One region of the Methylosinus sp. R-45379 genome, then DNA from elsewhere that is predicted to be linked to it. Evidence: predicted binding sites of a transcription regulator. Region 1 holds the regulator's gene; each other region holds the start of a gene.

Evidence for each region. Region 1 encodes LexA, which represses DNA repair genes until DNA is damaged. Its sites were predicted from a motif close to TGTTCNNNNTGTGTTCNG; they were not measured.
Region 2: the regulator LexA is predicted to act here: its motif matches at 1,105-1,122, upstream of recA (recombinase RecA).
Region 3: the regulator LexA is predicted to act here: its motif matches at 1,347-1,364, upstream of ssb (single-stranded DNA-binding protein).

The regions. Positions count from the first base shown of each region.
Region 1 covers NZ_LUUM01000286.1:25,461-27,727, reverse strand. Annotated here, with positions in the region: gene A1351_RS19810 (LLM class flavin-dependent oxidoreductase) at 1-5, shown strand, start outside; gene A1351_RS24925 (hypothetical protein) at 291-956, shown strand; gene lexA (transcriptional repressor LexA) at 1,097-1,801, shown strand; gene A1351_RS19800 (AsmA family protein) at 2,043-2,267, shown strand, end outside.
Region 2 covers NZ_LUUM01000001.1:8,060-10,326, forward strand. Annotated here, with positions in the region: gene recA (recombinase RecA) at 1-953, opposite strand, end outside; gene pyrE (orotate phosphoribosyltransferase) at 1,263-1,859, shown strand; gene A1351_RS00055 (c-type cytochrome) at 1,892-2,224, shown strand; gene A1351_RS00060 (DUF3617 family protein) at 2,229-2,267, opposite strand, start outside.
Region 3 covers NZ_LUUM01000289.1:43,684-45,950, forward strand. Annotated here, with positions in the region: gene A1351_RS20320 (YgiQ family radical SAM protein) at 1-633, shown strand, start outside; gene ssb (single-stranded DNA-binding protein) at 728-1,255, opposite strand; gene A1351_RS20330 (APC family permease) at 1,435-2,267, opposite strand, start outside.

The DNA of each region.
Region 1 (2,267 bases):
AGTAGAGGGGCGGAACCGTAGGATCGTAGCCTGTGTGAGCGACTCTTCGAATCAAGCAAGAACTCTGCTATTCTTAGCGAATGGAAACTAGAGAATCTGAGCCCGCAACGGCGTCACATCAACGGATAGTTGATGTTATAATAAATGCCGGTTCGCAAATTTGGCCCTTTGCAACCTCGTTGCCGGCCCTCGTTTCCGCCTACTGGGAAGGGTTGCCTATCGCGGCGACCGTCGTTCTCCTAGCCGCTGCCGTGGCATCCGGGTATCTAGTTTTTCTTGCTCGAAATGACATGAAGGGGCGTCTGATATGGTTCGTGGCTGGCGCCGTCTTTTCCGCAATAATTCTTGGCATTTTTCAGCTAAATAAAGATAGGTTTTTCTTATCGAATATTGACCGAGAAGTTTTTGACACGGCTAAAGAGTTTGGGGGAAAATTATCGGTTGAGCATTGGGCTGTTCAGAAGAGTGATGTGGCGTCGCAGACCCATTTTGACAGTGGGGCTACTATTTTATTTTTTAGCTCACGATCTGATCTTTATGTATTGTTATCAACAAACGAGGCTTTTATGTTCCCGCCAGCAGAAGTTGTAGTCGAGAAAGAGTGGTTCGATGAGGCGTATGTGAGACAACAACTAGGGGTCCCGCCAAACAAAGTTTCTCCTCGCGGAGGGGTAGCAAAATACTGGCATGAAATTAACAAGCGTGTGCCTGGAGGCGTGCAATTGGGTTGGCCTGATTGGTTTTGTGATACCGACAAGTTTAGCGTCATCTCAAAGGGGTATGAAAACGGGGTGATTGCGGGGCCATTCCGTTCTTCGGGACGGGACAATGTTAATGACCGAGGGCAGTGGTTTGTCATTAACAGTCGGGATAAATCGCTTGAATGGCGTTCTCAGCGAGCCCGAATAGATTTGGATCACGATGTTTCTGACTGGAAATGCATTCATGCTCCCTGACCAAGGACCGCCGAAGAGTCTCCCTTGCGGAACGCACCGAGAACGCCTATCCTCCCGTTCATGATTTGTTTATGAACCCGCGCCATCATGGCTAGGTTCGGACGTGGCGCGACGCGGGCGGGCGGCGCCGGGGGGCTTCCATGCTGACCAAGAAACAGAGCGATCTGCTGCGCTTCATCCATGAGCGCCTGAAGGAGACTGGCGTGCCGCCCTCCTTCGACGAGATGAAGGACGCGCTCGATCTGCGCTCCAAATCCGGCATTCACAGGCTCATTCTCGCGCTCGAGGAGCGCGGCTTCATTCGCCGTCTGCCCAATCGCGCCCGCGCGCTCGAGGTGTTGCGCCTGCCCGAATCGGCGACGCCCCGCGTCGCCGCGCGCGGCGGCAAATTCTCGCCCTCGGTCATAGAGGGCGCGCTCGGCCGCGTGCGCCCCGTCCCGGCCGGCGAGCCCGAGTCCGATCAGCAGGTGGCGATCCCGGTCATGGGCCGCATCGCCGCCGGCACGCCCATTTCCGCGCTGCAGAATCGCAGCCACACCATCAGCCTGCCGCCGGATATGCTCGGCGGCGGCGAGCATTTCGCGCTCGAGGTGCGCGGCGATTCGATGATCGAGGCCGGCATTCTCGACGGCGACGTCGTCGTGGTGAAGAAGCAGGACAGCGCCGACACCGGCGATATCGTCGTCGCCCTCATCGACGACGAGGAGGCGACATTGAAGCGCCTGCGCAAGCGCGGCGCGTCAATAGCGCTCGAGGCCGCCAATCCGGCCTATGAGACGCGCATTTTCGGGCCTGATCGCGTCCGCATCCAAGGCCGTCTGGTCAGCCTTCTGCGCAAATACTGAGGGCCTCGCGCCGCCACGATCTCGCCGCCCTTTGCCGCCATGGTCCGGCCTCGCGCGCTTTTGGCGCGCGGGCCTTTTCGCGTAGCGGCAGAGCGATAAAGGCATGTTGCTCTCGTCTCGCGCCCTCGCCGAGGGCGCGCGCTGTGTCGCCAGCGGCCCGTGGCCGCCCCGCCTTTTTTTCATGGACGATGGAATGTCGCACTCGACCGGCCCGATGCGCGAAATCGAAGGATCGAAGCCCTTGGGCCAAAGCCGCCGCCTGCCTTTCCCGCGCCTCTCGCGCCGCTGGCTGATCGCTCTCGGCGCCGTCGCCGCAGTGGCGCTCGGCGCGGCGCTCGCGCCTTGGACCTTCTCGACCAATGCGCTGCTCGAGGAGATTTCGGGCCAGCTCAACGCCTCATCCGGCCTGTTCATCGCCGCCAAAGGCCGCTCGACCTTCTCGCTGCTGCCGCGCCCGCACATCACC
Region 2 (2,267 bases), on a different contig from region 1:
GTCTTGGCGTTCTCGCGGCCCTGGCCGAGACGCTGGCTGTCATAGGAGAACCAAGCCCCGGATTTCTCGACGACGCCGGCCTTCACCCCGAGATCAACGAGCTCGCCGACCTTGGAGATGCCCTCGCCATACATGATGTCGAACTCGACCTGCTTGAAAGGCGGAGCGACCTTATTCTTGACGACCTTGACGCGGGTCTGATTGCCGGTGACCTCGTCGCGGTCCTTGATGGAGCCGATGCGGCGAATGTCGAGCCGGACGGAAGCGTAGAATTTCAAGGCGTTGCCGCCGGTCGTCGTCTCCGGCGAGCCATACATCACGCCGATCTTCATGCGGATCTGATTGATGAAGATGACGAGCGTGTTGGAGCGCGAGATGGAGGCGGTGAGCTTGCGCAGCGCCTGGCTCATCAGCCGCGCCTGCAGGCCGGGCTGCACGTCACCCATCTCGCCCTCGATCTCGGCGCGCGGCGTCAGCGCGGCGACCGAATCGACGACGAGCACATCCACCGCGCCGGAGCGCACCAGAGTGTCGGTGATCTCCAGCGCCTGCTCGCCCGTGTCCGGCTGCGAGATCAGCAGCTCCTCGAGATTAACGCCGAGCTTGCGGGCGTAGACCGGATCGAGCGCATGCTCGGCGTCGACGAAGGCGCAGACGCCGCCCTTCTTCTGCGCCTCGGCGATCACATGCAGCGTCAGCGTCGTCTTGCCCGATGATTCCGGCCCGTAGATCTCCACGACACGGCCGCGCGGCAGGCCGCCGACGCCGAGCGCGATATCGAGCCCGAGCGAGCCTGTAGAGATCGTCTCGATCTCGACGGCCTTCTGATTCTTGCCGAGCCGCATGATCGAGCCTTTGCCGAAGGCCCGCTCGATCTGCGACAAAGCGGCGTCCAGCGCCTTGGTCTTGTCCACGGAGGTTCCTTCCACGAGGCGGAGATTGGCTTGGCTCACGGCGATGATTCCTTCTGGCACAGGCAGGGCGGCAGGCGCAACGCGAGATGCGGCCCGGGAACGAAAGAGCGGTGAAAGACTTGCGAGGATCAGGCGATATCGGACGCGAAGATCGGATGGGCAGATTGTATCGTATTTGTTCTCTTCGCCAAGTTCTTTTTTTGTTCCGCATGATTTTTCCCCGCTTCGCCCCGCCGGGCGCGAGCCAGGGGAAGGAACCGGCTTGAAGTCCGCGAGTTCCTCGGCGTAAGGGACCGCAGCCGGCTTCCGGCCTATTTCTCACGATCGACAGCGGAGTTTCGACAGCCCATGAGCGACACGCGCGCGCCTTCCCGTCCCGACGCCGTTCTCGATTCCGCCGATCCGCGCTGGGCGCGGCTGCATCGGCTGATCGACACGCATTCGCTGCTGCGCGGCGATTTCACGCTCTCCTCGGGCCGCAAGAGCAATTATCTCTTCCAGCTGCGCCAGACGACCATGCTGCCGGAGGGCGCGCATCTCATCGCCGATATCGTCGTCGACTATATGAAGGCGCAGGGAATAAAGGGCGTCGGCGGGCTGGCCGTGGGCGCCGTGCCCATGGTGGCGGCCATCGCGGCGGTGAGCTTTCCCAAGGGCGCGCCGGTCGACGCTTTCTTCGTGCGCAAGGAGGCCAAGGGCCATGGCGCCAAGGAGCGCATCGACGGCTATGTGCCCAAGGGCGGCGAGGCGCTGATCGTGGACGATGTGGCGACGACGGGCGGCTCTATATTGGAGGCCATCGCCGGCATGGTGGAGGAGCACCCGGAGGCGAGAGCGACGCGCGCGCTGGTCGTGATCGACCGTGAGGAAGGCGCGGCGGAAAAGCTCGCCGAAAAAGGAATCACGCTGGTGTCGATTTTCAAGCGCGGCGATTTCACCATATAGGCATTGCATGCCGTCGTTTCGGAGGTAGAGCCATGAATCGCGCGACGCCGATGTTTCTAGCCTTCCTCGCTTGCGGAGGCGTCGCGGCGCCGGCGCTGGCGCAATCGAGCGATCCTGCGGCCGGGCGGCGTCTCGCCGCCTCGCTCTGCGTCGAATGTCATCGCATCGACGAGAAGACGCCGGCCAAGGACGAGGCCGCCAAGGCGCCCAGCTTCGTCGATGTGGCGCGCATGCCCTCGACGACCGAGCTGGCGATCAAGGTTTTTCTGCGCAGCTCGCATCGGAACATGCCCAATCTCATCCTCACGCCGGATGAGATCGACTCGCTCTCCGCCTATATCGTCGGCCTCGCGCCCAAGCGTTGAGGCGTCACGGCTTCGGGCATTCGGGCTGCAGAAATTTCGCGTC
Region 3 (2,267 bases), on a different contig from region 1:
TATGTGCGCGAGCTGGTCGAGCATCATGTCGGCGGCTATCTCAAAATCGCGCCCGAACATACGGAGAGCGGCCCGCTCTCCAAGATGATGAAGCCCGGCATTGGCTCATACGACCGCTTCAAGCGTCTGTTCGACGCGGCGGCGCAGGCGGCCAAGAAGCAATATTTCCTCATCCCCTATTTCATCGCCGCGCATCCGGGCACGAGCGACGAGGATATGTTGAATCTGGCGCTGTGGCTGAAAAAGAACGGCTATCGCGCCGATCAGGTGCAGACCTATCTGCCATCGCCCATGGCGCTGTCGACGGCCATGTATCATTCGGGCTTCAATCCGCTGAAGCCGGTGCGCCGCGGCGCGTCGGAAAAGGTCGACGCCGTGAAGGGCCTGCGCCAGCGCCGCCTGCACAAGGCCTTTCTGCGCTATCACGATCCCGAGAATTGGCCTGTGCTGCGCGAGGCGCTGAAAGCCATGGGCCGCGCCGATCTCATCGGCCCCGGCAAGCATCATCTCGTGCCGGGCTGGCAACCGGTTGGAACCGGCAAGGGCGGCGAAGGCCGCCGCATAGGCCAGAAGGGCGCGCGGACGCAGTCGCGGGAGTTCCGGACGAATGGGCTGCGCTCGCGGAGCTCATAGAGATTTCGAGCGCCCCCTCCCCGGCCCTCCCCCGCTTCGCGGGGGAGGGAACAGACCCCGCCCTTCATCGAGGGCTCGCGATCTCCCTCCGGACTCAGAACGGAATATCGTCGTCGAGCTGCTCCGACAAACGTCCGCCGCCGGCCGGCGCCGGGGAGCGCTCGGCGGGCGGGCGTTCCATCGGCGAGGAGCGGCCGAAGCTGGAGCCGCCGCCGCTCGACTGATAGGAGCCGCCGCCGCCTTCATAATCGCCCTCGCCGCGGCCGCCGCCCTTGCTGTCGAGCAGAGTCAGCTCGCCGCGGAAACGCTGCAGCACCACATCGGTCGCGCGGCGCTGAATGCCGTCCTTGTCCTGATATTCGCGCGTCTGCAGCTGGCCCTCGAGATAGATCTTGGAGCCCTTGCGGCAATATTGCTCGGCGATCTTCCCCAAATTCTCGTTGAAGATCGACACATTGTGCCACTCCGTGCGGTCCTTGCGCTCGCCTGTGTTGCGGTCGCGCCAGGATTCCGTCGTCGCCACGGAGAAAGAGACGACGCGGTCGCCCGAGGGCAGCGTGCGCACTTCAGGGTCACGCCCGAGATTGCCGACCAATATGACCTTGTTGACGCTGCCCGCCATGATCCTCTCCGCCTTGATGATGCTCGCGGCACCTTAGTCCGAAACGCGCGAGCGCGAAGACGTTCCGCCGCCTTGTCCACAATTCACGCGATGTTCTTTTTTTGTTCTAGCACCTCCCGCCGTGACGCGCAACGCCCCCGCCTCCTGTCGTCTTCACCGCAGCGAAGAACACGCCCAGGCTAATTCGCCGTCCTCGGACGGCTCAGCGCATAAGCCAAAAGGCCGACGCCGATCAGCACGGCGGCGGCAATCGCCGAGGCCGGCCGCATCATCAGAGCGGAGATCATGATGCCTGTCGTCGTCGTCAGAAACACGATGGCGGCGCATAGCTCGGGAAGCTTCCCCGGCGCGAGGCCATGACGCATCGCTTGTCGAAGCCATCCGATGACGACAGCTCCTGCCGAAAGACTCAGCGTGACGCCGGCGAATTCCAGGAGATCGCGAAGTCCTGCGCTCCAAATGACGATGAGGCTGAACGCCGTCTGCGCCAGTATGGCAAAGCGCGGATGATCGCCATGCAGTCGGCCGAATGCGGCCGGAAGCGCGCCGTCCCGCGCCATTCTCGCATAGACGCGCGGTCCGCTCAGCAGCATGGACGACGCCGAGGTGACGAGCGCGAGCGCGATGAGCGCGCTCAAAGCCTGCTCCGCGCGCGGACCGCCGATCGCCAACGCCGCGAGCGCGCCGGATTCGGCGACGCCGCGGATTTGTCCCGGAGGCGCGCCATAGAGGATCACCGCGCTCACGCCGAGGTAGAGTCCGATGACGAGAAGCGTCCCCGAATAGAGCGCGCGTTCCACCGTGCGGCCGCCGCCGGCGATATCTCCCGTGACATAGACCGCGGCGTTCCAGCCCGAATAGGCATAGGATATCCACACGAGCGATCCGGCGAAGGCCAGGGGCTGAAAGGCTTCGAGCGAAAGCGGCGGCGCGGCCGCGATCGCCGCGCCCGCCGTGGGGGCGCCGAAAGCGATGAACGCGACGATCGCGCCGACCTTGATCAGGACCGCGA